4 regions of the Halobacillus sp. Cin3 genome follow, and region 3 is predicted to be linked to each of the others. Evidence: riboswitches for the same ligand, from Rfam matches in the RefSeq annotation. Region 3 holds a riboswitch; each other region holds the start of a gene.
What was found. Region 3 has a riboswitch for thiamine pyrophosphate ahead of QMA39_RS05115 (YkoF family thiamine/hydroxymethylpyrimidine-binding protein). Riboswitches for the same ligand answer to the same signal wherever they lie in the genome.

Region 1 (2,200 bases), 640 kb from region 3:
TCCCTTCATGAACCCGGCTACTCCCTCGGTCCATGTCGGTCCAGGAAGGACGGCGTTAACGGTTACGTTGGTGCCTTTTGTACGCTCCGCCAGGCCGCGGGTCAAGGAGTTAATCGCACCTTTTGTTGTGGAATAAGGAATCATTTCCGCCAGCGGTTTCACGCCGGCTTCACTGGAAATGTTCAGGATCCGGCCGGTATCCCGTTCAAGCATTTTGGGAAGGAAATGACGCGACAAACGTACGGCACTCATGATGTTGGTTTCAAAGTAATTCATCCAATCCTCATCGGTTACATCTTCGACATCTTTCACTTCAAACATGGCTGTATTATTCACAAGTACATCCAGGTCACCGATGGCCTCGACTTTTTGGATCAGCGCATCTGCGCCTTCTTTCGTCGACACATCAGCAGCAAATCCTTGAATGTCTCCGTGAGGATTTAATTCGTTTACAATACGATCGAGCTTTTCCTGAGTACGTCCATTAATGACGACGCGTGCACCTTCCTCAAGGAAAGTTTTCGCAATTTCTTTTCCGATTCCTTGTGTAGATCCGGTCACAAGGACAAGTTTATTTCTAAGTTGTAAATCCATGGTTGGAACACCTCTTTATCTTTTATTGCAAAGAGTATCGTACGGCTTTTGAGAAAGATACACAATGAATATGCTCACCAACCTTTTCTCCGGGAAGGAGAGGAGTTTGGTGTGTCGTGTCGAATTTGGTAAGGATTGGATGAAAAAGGAGGTTTGTATATGTCGTATTCTTATATCATAAACGTAGAAGCGGCCATTATGAAAAACGGTCAGTTTCTGCTCATTCAGCGGTCACCGGAAGAGGAGCATGCCGGCGGTCTCTATTCGCTGCCTGGAGGGAAAATGGAGTTCAGTCCGGATTCCCTTGATGTGCTGGAAGATAACGTCCGCCGTGAAATCAAAGAGGAAATCGGCCTCATTTTGGATGGGGACCTTACCTATGTACACAGCAATACTTTTTTAATCGGGGATATCCAGGTTCTGAATGTCGTATTTTTAACTGCCGATTTCAAAGGAGAGCCTTATATAAAGAGCCCGGAAGAAGTGGCGGACATGGTCTGGGTAGAGCCCGATCTGAACGAGAGTCCCGTCCCGATTCCTCCCTGGACAGCCAACAGTATCCAGAAAGCAGTGGAACGGCAGTCGAAAATCTATTTTTGACAAAAAATTCTAACGTGTTACGATGAAAGAGAATTGAATAGCGAGCGATCCACTAGGGGTGCCTTCTCAAAGGCTGAGATTAAAGTAATGCTTTAAGACTCTTGGAACCTGATCTGGTTTATACCAGCGTAGGGAAGTGGCCGATACCTATACATGTCTATGAAAATAAATGTATATCAGCCACTTTTCCTATGCCGGGGAAAGTGGCTTTTTTAGTGGGAAAAATCAGTGGCGGATCGTTCAACAAAGGAGAGAGTGGACATGAAATTTTCAGAAGAAATTAGAAAAGCCGTAGATGAGATTTGGGAGGGAAGCTTTCAGCATCCTTTTGTAACGGGGATTGGAGAGGGAACGCTTCCTCTCGAAAAGTTCCGCTATTATGTGCTTCAGGATTCCTATTACCTGTCCCATTTTGCCCGTGTCCAGTCATTGGGAGCTGCAAAGTCTGAAGATATGGCTGTCATGGCCAATATGGCGTCTCATGCTCAGAGTACGTACGAAGCAGAGCTTGGGCTTCATGAGAATTTTTCGAAGCAGCTGGGCATTACGCAGGAAGAGCGGGAGCAGTTCAAACCGTCACCAACGGCCTATGCTTATGCGTCCCATATGTACAGAGGAGCGTATAACGGGGACTTAGGGGATGTGATTGCGACGATTCTTCCGTGCTACTGGCTGTATTATGAAGTCGGCGAACATTTGAAAGAGTCGTCGCCGGAAGAACCGGTCTACCAGGAATGGATCGCGGCTTACGGCGGGGATTGGTTCCGGACGCTTGTAGAGGAGCAGATCGAGCGTCTTGATGAACTGGCTGAAAAGAAGACAGATGCCGGCAGAGCCAGGATGAAGGAATTGTTTATCATCAGCAGTCAGTATGAATATATGTTCTGGGAAATGGCTTACCGTATGGAGGAATGGCCGTTTGATATAAAACAGTCGATCGCAGCCGGACGTGAATGAAACTGCATGTCATATCCACAGGGCGGCAGTCCCGGGAGGAACTGTGCAC
Region 2 (2,200 bases), 750 kb from region 3:
AGGAGGAAAAACAGATGGCCGAGTACAGCATTCTTGATGGGGCAGAGGAAATCAAATACGAGGGCAATGAGGTGGGGATTCTCGTTTCCCACGGGTTCACAGGGACGACCCAGAGCATGCGTCCGCTCGCTGAAGCATACGCACGTGAGGGATATACCGTTTATTGTCCGCGGTTGAAAGGACATGGCACAGCACCGGAAGATATGGAGGCGACGTCCTATAAGGACTGGATTGAATCAGTGGAGAGCGCCTACCAATGGCTGAATGAACGGTGCAGCTCTATTTTTGTTGTCGGTTTATCCATGGGAGGAACGCTTGCCCTTTATATGGCCAGTGAGCATAAGAGCGTCCAAGGGGTTATTCCGATCAATGCAGCTATCGATATCCCCGTGATGGAGGAGAGCGCGGCGACAGAAGAACGTTTTCTTGATGCCATCGGATCCGATATTAAAGACCCCGATCAGGATGAACTTGCCTACGACAAAACACCAGTCAAATCCATTACCGAAATTACGGTCTTAATGGATCATGTGAAAAAGCGGCTTGACACGATTCACTGCCCGATTCTGATTTTCGTCTCGGATGAGGATCACGTCGTCCCGCCAAATAATTCAGAGGTGATCTTTGATTCGGTCTTTTCGGAGCATAAGGAGCTTGTCCATATGGAAAACAGCTACCATGTCGCAACTCTTGATCATGACCAGGATTTGATTGTCGAGCGCAGTCTGGAATTCTTCCAGAGGTATACGAATACAAAATAGACTCTATTCCCCGGGAAATAAGATTTGTCATCGGAAAGAAGTTTGATATAATAGATGCATAGCAAGAAGAGTAATCGGTACAAAGCCTACAAGGGGAGCCTAGCGGCTGAGAGTGAACCTCGTTCAGACCCTTCGAACCTGTCAGTTAGTACTGGCGCAGGGATGGCGGCTTTTTTGATGGTGCAATGCATTCGGGATCCCTCCATCAGGAAGCGTCCCTGTCTGCATTGCTTTTTTTGTGTCTTTTTTTAAAGGAGGAATGCTGGAATGAGAAACCGCAGAGTACTATTTTTAGTTGAAATTGCGATCTTTTCCGCATTAGCACTACTACTGGATATCATCCCGTTTTTATCATTTAAATTATGGGCCCAGGGCGGCTCGGTTTCGTTTGCAATGGTTCCGGTCTTCATTATGGCCTTCCGCTGGGGCGTGAAGGGCGGCGCAGCGACCGGACTGCTGCTCGGCATCTATCAGATTCTGACCGGTGCCTATATCATCACCCCTTTGCAGACGCTGTTGGACTACATTGTGGCGTTTGCGGTGATCGGTGCGGCAGGAATCGTGGCCAAACCGCTTTGGAATGCGATCCGCTCCAAGGAAACGAAAGCCTTGATCGGCTGGATCATTACCGGCTGCTTTATTGGCAGTGTACTCCGTTTTTTCGGTCATTTTGCGGCGGGTATCATCTTTTACGGCGAATTCGCTCCGGAAGGACAGCCGGTCTGGCTGTATTCCCTCGTTTATAATGGTGGATACATGCTGCCTGCGTTTATCCTCAGCGCTTTTGTAATCAGTCTTTTGTTTATACAGCGTCCGAAGCTCGTGCTTCATTAAAATGAAAAAAGCCTTCTGCCACAGCGGCAGAAGGCTTTTTTTTCCATGTTTCAAAAGGACCGGTGGAGTGAAAAGACAGGCAGAGACCAGGGGGGATAGGGATGAAAAGAATAAAAGGATTACTAAAGAAGAAATGGGTCTGGCTGCTGCTTTTGATTGTGCTGCTCCTATCGGTCATGATCGCCTATCATACTTCATGGAAAGCGCTCCCTGAAGGTGTGTCCTATAAAGGGGATGTGCACCAGATGGAGGATATCGAGTTTTTCCGGGACCTCTCCTATGAAAATCAAGAGGGGGATACGGTTCATGATCTTCAGGTTTTTGAAGAAATGTATTCCACTATAGGAGGAGCGGATGATTTTATTGTCGCTGATATGTTTCTCTTCAACGGCTACACCAATGGGAAGCATGAATTTCCCGAAATCAGCAGACGTCTCGTGGATGCCATATTAGAACGGAAGAAAGAAGTGCCTGACCTTGAAGTTGTCTTCATCACCGACCAAATCAATACCACCTACGGATCCTATGAGTCGGAAACGATCCGACGGCTGGAAGATGGTGGGGTGAACGTTGTCTTAACTAACCTGGACAAACTGAGAGATTCC
Region 3 (2,200 bases):
CCAGTCCCAGGTGATATCCCAGATGCCTTCTTCCTTCAGCGTCTTCAAATAATAACGGATGTTTTCCAATACTAAAGGTTTATATTTAGCATATAACGGATGCTGTGGGGACGATATTATGTCAGTCGGAAGAGCACCGTACCCACTTCCCCATTCCGAAGGATCCTGACTAAAGCAGTTCTCGCCTAAAGCAAGAAGGTGGGACTGCACCTGATCAAGTCCATAAGGCATTAGATTATGAACATGTCCTTTATGCTTGTCCAAGGAGATCAGTAGATTTTGAAAGCACTGCCATTCGTGGAAATCCATCTGACTGACACTCATCAAATGTTCTACAGCTTTAACAGCACCAGCCACACCCGTTTCCCAGGCTTCCGTATCCCGTTGGGAGCAGTCGATGAGAAAACCGGCCAATTCCGCCGCCGGGTTAAACATCCAGTTGGACTGCACCCCTTCCCTCCACGACCACCAGGGTGCATGAGGAAAATGGTTGACCTCAGGAACAACCGAGGGCCACATCCCTGATTGACGATCATACGAGCGAAGCAGGTAGGAAACCATCTGTTGAAGCATCGGCTCTTTGGAAGATACATTCAATTCAGTCAGCACTTGGGAAGCTGCCCATGTGGCCATTGGAGAAGAAGCTGGAAGTTGAAAATCCGGCTCAATTCCATGACCAAAACCTCCATCTTCATTTTGGAACGCACTCAAATAATCGAGAACTTTTTCTTTAGGACCTCTTCCAAAAAGAGCTTCCCATCTGGCGGCTTCCAATGGACGTGCATACCGCTTTATCCACCTGTTTGCCCGATGCATGTGATTGTTCATGCCTGTCTCCCCTTCCTGTTGATGGTATCCCTTGTCTTCTGATTGCCCGACTCTTTTATTCCACTCAATAAATGACGGATTCTATTACCCTCAGCGTACCACGATTGGAAGATTTTGAAAATGAACTCTATCGTTCGTATTCATAAAAAGAAGAATAAACATTTACAAATATTCCAACATCCGCTACGATAGAATCAATACAAAAAACTGTATACATATGAGGCACTAGGGGAGCTGCTGCGAGCGGCTGAGAGGATGATCCGACCCTTGGCACCCGAACTAGATAATACTAGCGTGGGGAAGTGCAGCCGTTCTATCAATCAGGCCTTTACAGGTTTTATTCATCGATCAACGGACTGCATTCCCATGGGATGCAGTTTTTTTGTGTTTAAAAAAAGGAGGAATGATGGATGGATCAAGTTTGTGGTACATCAAAAATTGCCGGATGTTCGTTTTCTATACATCCGATGAGTGATGAGTTTGCGGGTATAATTCTGGAAAGCTTAAAGAAAGTGGATACATCTAAAGTATGGCTCGATACCGATGATGTCACAACGACGGTACGGGGACGAGTGGAACATATTTTTGATGTGACGAAGGCCATCCTTCTTCATGTATCCAAAACAAATGTTCATGCGGCTTTTCATGCGACTTATTCAATTGGGTGCCCGGGAGATTCGGCTGGAGATACGTATATGGCTGAATCCCTGCACCGGAGGAATGAAGACGCCTCCCGCTCGATCACCCAGCCATTGGCAGCTAAGTTTTCCCTGTATCCAATGGGAGGGGGCAGCTATATGGATACAATATACAAGCAGATTGAAGCGATGAAATCGAAGGGCATCCAAGTGACGCCCGCCCACTATTCTACAAGGCTTGACGGAGATACCCATACGGTTTTCGAAGGGTTGGAAAATGTTTTCCGTGAGACAGAAGCTTCAGGGTCGTCTCACACCGTCATGACTGTATCGGTGTCGGTCAACAGCCCTTCCTCAAAGGAGAGCATCTTATGAAAAACTGGAAACTCAAAGAAATCGTTGTTCTATCTGTTTTGTCTGTCGTTTTCGCTGTTGTCTACCTCGCTTTCCTGCCTGTTGGAAAACTTCTCTCAGGTCTCTTTGGTCCAATCGGATATGATTTTATCTTTGGTATCTGGTTCATCGTATCCATCATTGCCGCCTATATTTTACGCCGCCCGGGCGCAGCTTTTCTCTCTGAAACCATCGCAGCGACAATTGAAGTTCTGCTTGGAAATGCTTCCGGACCTATTTTGATCTTAACGGGAATGGTTCAGGGACTCGGAGCCGAAAGTGCGTTTGCTCTGACGCGTTACCGGTCTTATCATCTTTCTGTACTCATGCTCGCCGGCGTG
Region 4 (2,200 bases), on a different contig from region 3:
ATATCTATTTGGGGCATGCTGTGTTTGCCCTCCCCCTATCCTTGATAGCCGATCGTTTAAGCAGTCAGCTGTCGTTGGGACGCTTTTTTATTGAGTGGGGCCTGTATCTTTTAATTGGACCACTTCTAGCTGTGTTATTGGCTGTCTTTACGATGTTCTTAAGCTTGTATCTCATACCGATCAGTTTCATTTTTCCAATCACCTACACGCTCGTTAAAAAAATTCCTGCTGCTTTCCTGAAGAGGAGTCTGACAGCGGCTGTCCTCTTATCCGTTGCGGTCACCGCGGCTATGTATTACAGTATCCGTTAGTTTCAGTGTCATAAATAAGCTGTTCGGGTCTTCCTTGTAGCCGGCGAAAGGATCGCAGAAAATAAACCCGAACTTCTTATACAGCTGGACAGCCGGATGGAACGCCTTTTGAGACCCGGTTTCTAAAAAGAGCTGTGTATACCCTCGATCACTGGATTCATTTATGATGTGTTGGAGCATTCTATGGGCGACGCCTCGTCTTAAATGGGAAGAGGCTGTTCTCATCGACTTGATCTCTCCGTGCGCCGGATGGAGTTCTTTCAACGCTCCCATTCCCGCCAGCTCTCCCTTTTCCCAGGCTGTCCAAAAGGTCACGCCGGGCTGCTTTAATTTTTCTATATCCAATGCGTGGATGCTTTCGGGCGGGGAGTGCAGGGTCATATTGAAAAGGTGCTCCTTTATGAATGCTTGTACTTCCGCACCTGTTAAATCATCTTTTTTGATGTTCATCCAATGCCTCCTGTTCTATTCGTCATCCGTTTACATTTCGCGATTGAACAGGACTTGTCCTTTCCAGACGCCTATGTTGTAATGAAAATAACAGTTTTATAGCATGTTTCACTAGGGGAGCCCTGATGACCGGGCTGAGAAAAGCAGAAGCTTTGACCCTTACAACCTGATCTGGCTCATACCAGCGGAGGGAAGTGAAGCGGTCGATGATTGATCTTTTCTTACATGATGATCAAGCCCGCTCCTTCTCTCGAAGGGGCGGGCTTTTTATATGGAAGGAGAGAGTACGATGATTCAGTTAGAGGAATTGCTGCAGAGAGTGGAGGAAAAGGAAGAGGAGATGCGCCAGCTTCTAGGGGATTTGGTCGCCTTTCCGACGTTAAGCCCTCCAGCCCGAAATGCGGCGGAAGCACAACAGTACATAGAAGAGTATTTAAGCCGGATGGATTTTGAAATAGACACATGGGAACTGTATCCCGGTGATCCGATTGTCGTCGGAACGAAAAAAGGAACCGACCGGGAACATAGCAGAAGTCTCATCTTAAACGGTCATATTGATGTGGCTGCGCTGGATGAAGGGGAATCGTGGGGGCATGATCCTTTTATACTGACCTTGAAGGACGACCGCTTGTACGGTCGCGGCACGGCGGATATGAAAGGTGGAATGGCGGCTGTTCTGTTTGCACTCAAATTGCTCCATGAAGCGGGAATCGAGCCGGCCGGCGACCTTCATGTGCAGTCCGTCGTCGGTGAAGAGGTCGGAGAAGCAGGAACAAAATCCTGTGGAGAAAGAGGGTATCAGGCAGATTTAGCCATCGTAGCCGATACGAGTAACTGTGCCATTCAGGGGCAGGGAGGCGTCATTACCGGATGGATTACGATTGAAAGTCCGGAAACCTTCCACGACGCGGAACGCCGTTCGATCATTCATGCCGGTGGAAAAAGATACGGAGCAGGGGCAATTGAAAAAATGATGAAAATCATCCAGTCGCTGCAGGAATTGGAGCGGCACTGGGCGGTTACGAAATCGAGTCCGGGCTTTCCACCTGGATCGACGACAATCAATCCTGCTGTCATTGAAGGTGGAAGGCACGCGGCTTTTATCGCCGACCGCTGTGCTTTATGGATTACCGTGCACTATTATCCAGAAGAGCATTACGAAGATGTGATCGAAGAAATTGAAGCACATGTCCGTGCTGCCGCCCAGGCCGATCCATGGCTGAAAAACCATGCCCCTCAATTCAAATGGGGAGGAACGTCCATGATTGAGGACCGCGGAGAAATTTTCCCCGCCTTTTCTGTTGATCCTGCTCATCCAGGGGTACAGCAGCTCCAACAGGCCCATAAAACCATCCATGGTACGCCGGCGGAAACGTCCATGTCTCCGACTGTGACAGATGGAGGGTGGCTCTCAGAAGCTGGGATCCCGACGATTCTCT

Region 1: it holds a riboswitch for thiamine pyrophosphate, as region 3 does, so the genes downstream of both, tenA (thiaminase II) here and QMA39_RS05115 (YkoF family thiamine/hydroxymethylpyrimidine-binding protein) in region 3, are expected to answer to the same signal.
Region 2: it holds a riboswitch for thiamine pyrophosphate, as region 3 does, so the genes downstream of both, thiT (energy-coupled thiamine transporter ThiT) here and QMA39_RS05115 (YkoF family thiamine/hydroxymethylpyrimidine-binding protein) in region 3, are expected to answer to the same signal.
Region 4: it holds a riboswitch for thiamine pyrophosphate, as region 3 does, so the genes downstream of both, QMA39_RS09235 (acetylornithine deacetylase) here and QMA39_RS05115 (YkoF family thiamine/hydroxymethylpyrimidine-binding protein) in region 3, are expected to answer to the same signal.

The regions. Positions count from the first base shown of each region.
Region 1 covers NZ_CAMZMV010000001.1:304,589-306,788, forward strand. The annotation lists gene QMA39_RS01725 (SDR family oxidoreductase) at 1-594, opposite strand, end outside; gene QMA39_RS01730 (NUDIX domain-containing protein) at 754-1,194, shown strand; TPP riboswitch at 1,239-1,346, shown strand; gene tenA (thiaminase II) at 1,456-2,151, shown strand; gene tenI (thiazole tautomerase TenI) at 2,148-2,200, shown strand, end outside.
Region 2 covers NZ_CAMZMV010000001.1:195,059-197,258, forward strand. The annotation lists gene QMA39_RS01070 (SDR family oxidoreductase) at 1-37, shown strand, start outside; gene QMA39_RS01075 (alpha/beta fold hydrolase) at 15-761, shown strand; TPP riboswitch at 843-941, shown strand; gene thiT (energy-coupled thiamine transporter ThiT) at 1,029-1,595, shown strand; gene QMA39_RS01085 (phospholipase D family protein) at 1,697-2,200, shown strand, end outside.
Region 3 covers NZ_CAMZMV010000001.1:945,924-948,123, forward strand. The annotation lists gene QMA39_RS05110 (hypothetical protein) at 1-828, opposite strand, end outside; TPP riboswitch at 1,046-1,146, shown strand; gene QMA39_RS05115 (YkoF family thiamine/hydroxymethylpyrimidine-binding protein) at 1,239-1,841, shown strand; gene QMA39_RS05120 (ECF transporter S component) at 1,838-2,200, shown strand, end outside.
Region 4 covers NZ_CAMZMV010000002.1:216,550-218,749, reverse strand. The annotation lists gene QMA39_RS09245 (hypothetical protein) at 1-311, shown strand, start outside; gene QMA39_RS09240 (GNAT family N-acetyltransferase) at 267-761, opposite strand; TPP riboswitch at 865-971, shown strand; gene QMA39_RS09235 (acetylornithine deacetylase) at 1,051-2,200, shown strand, end outside.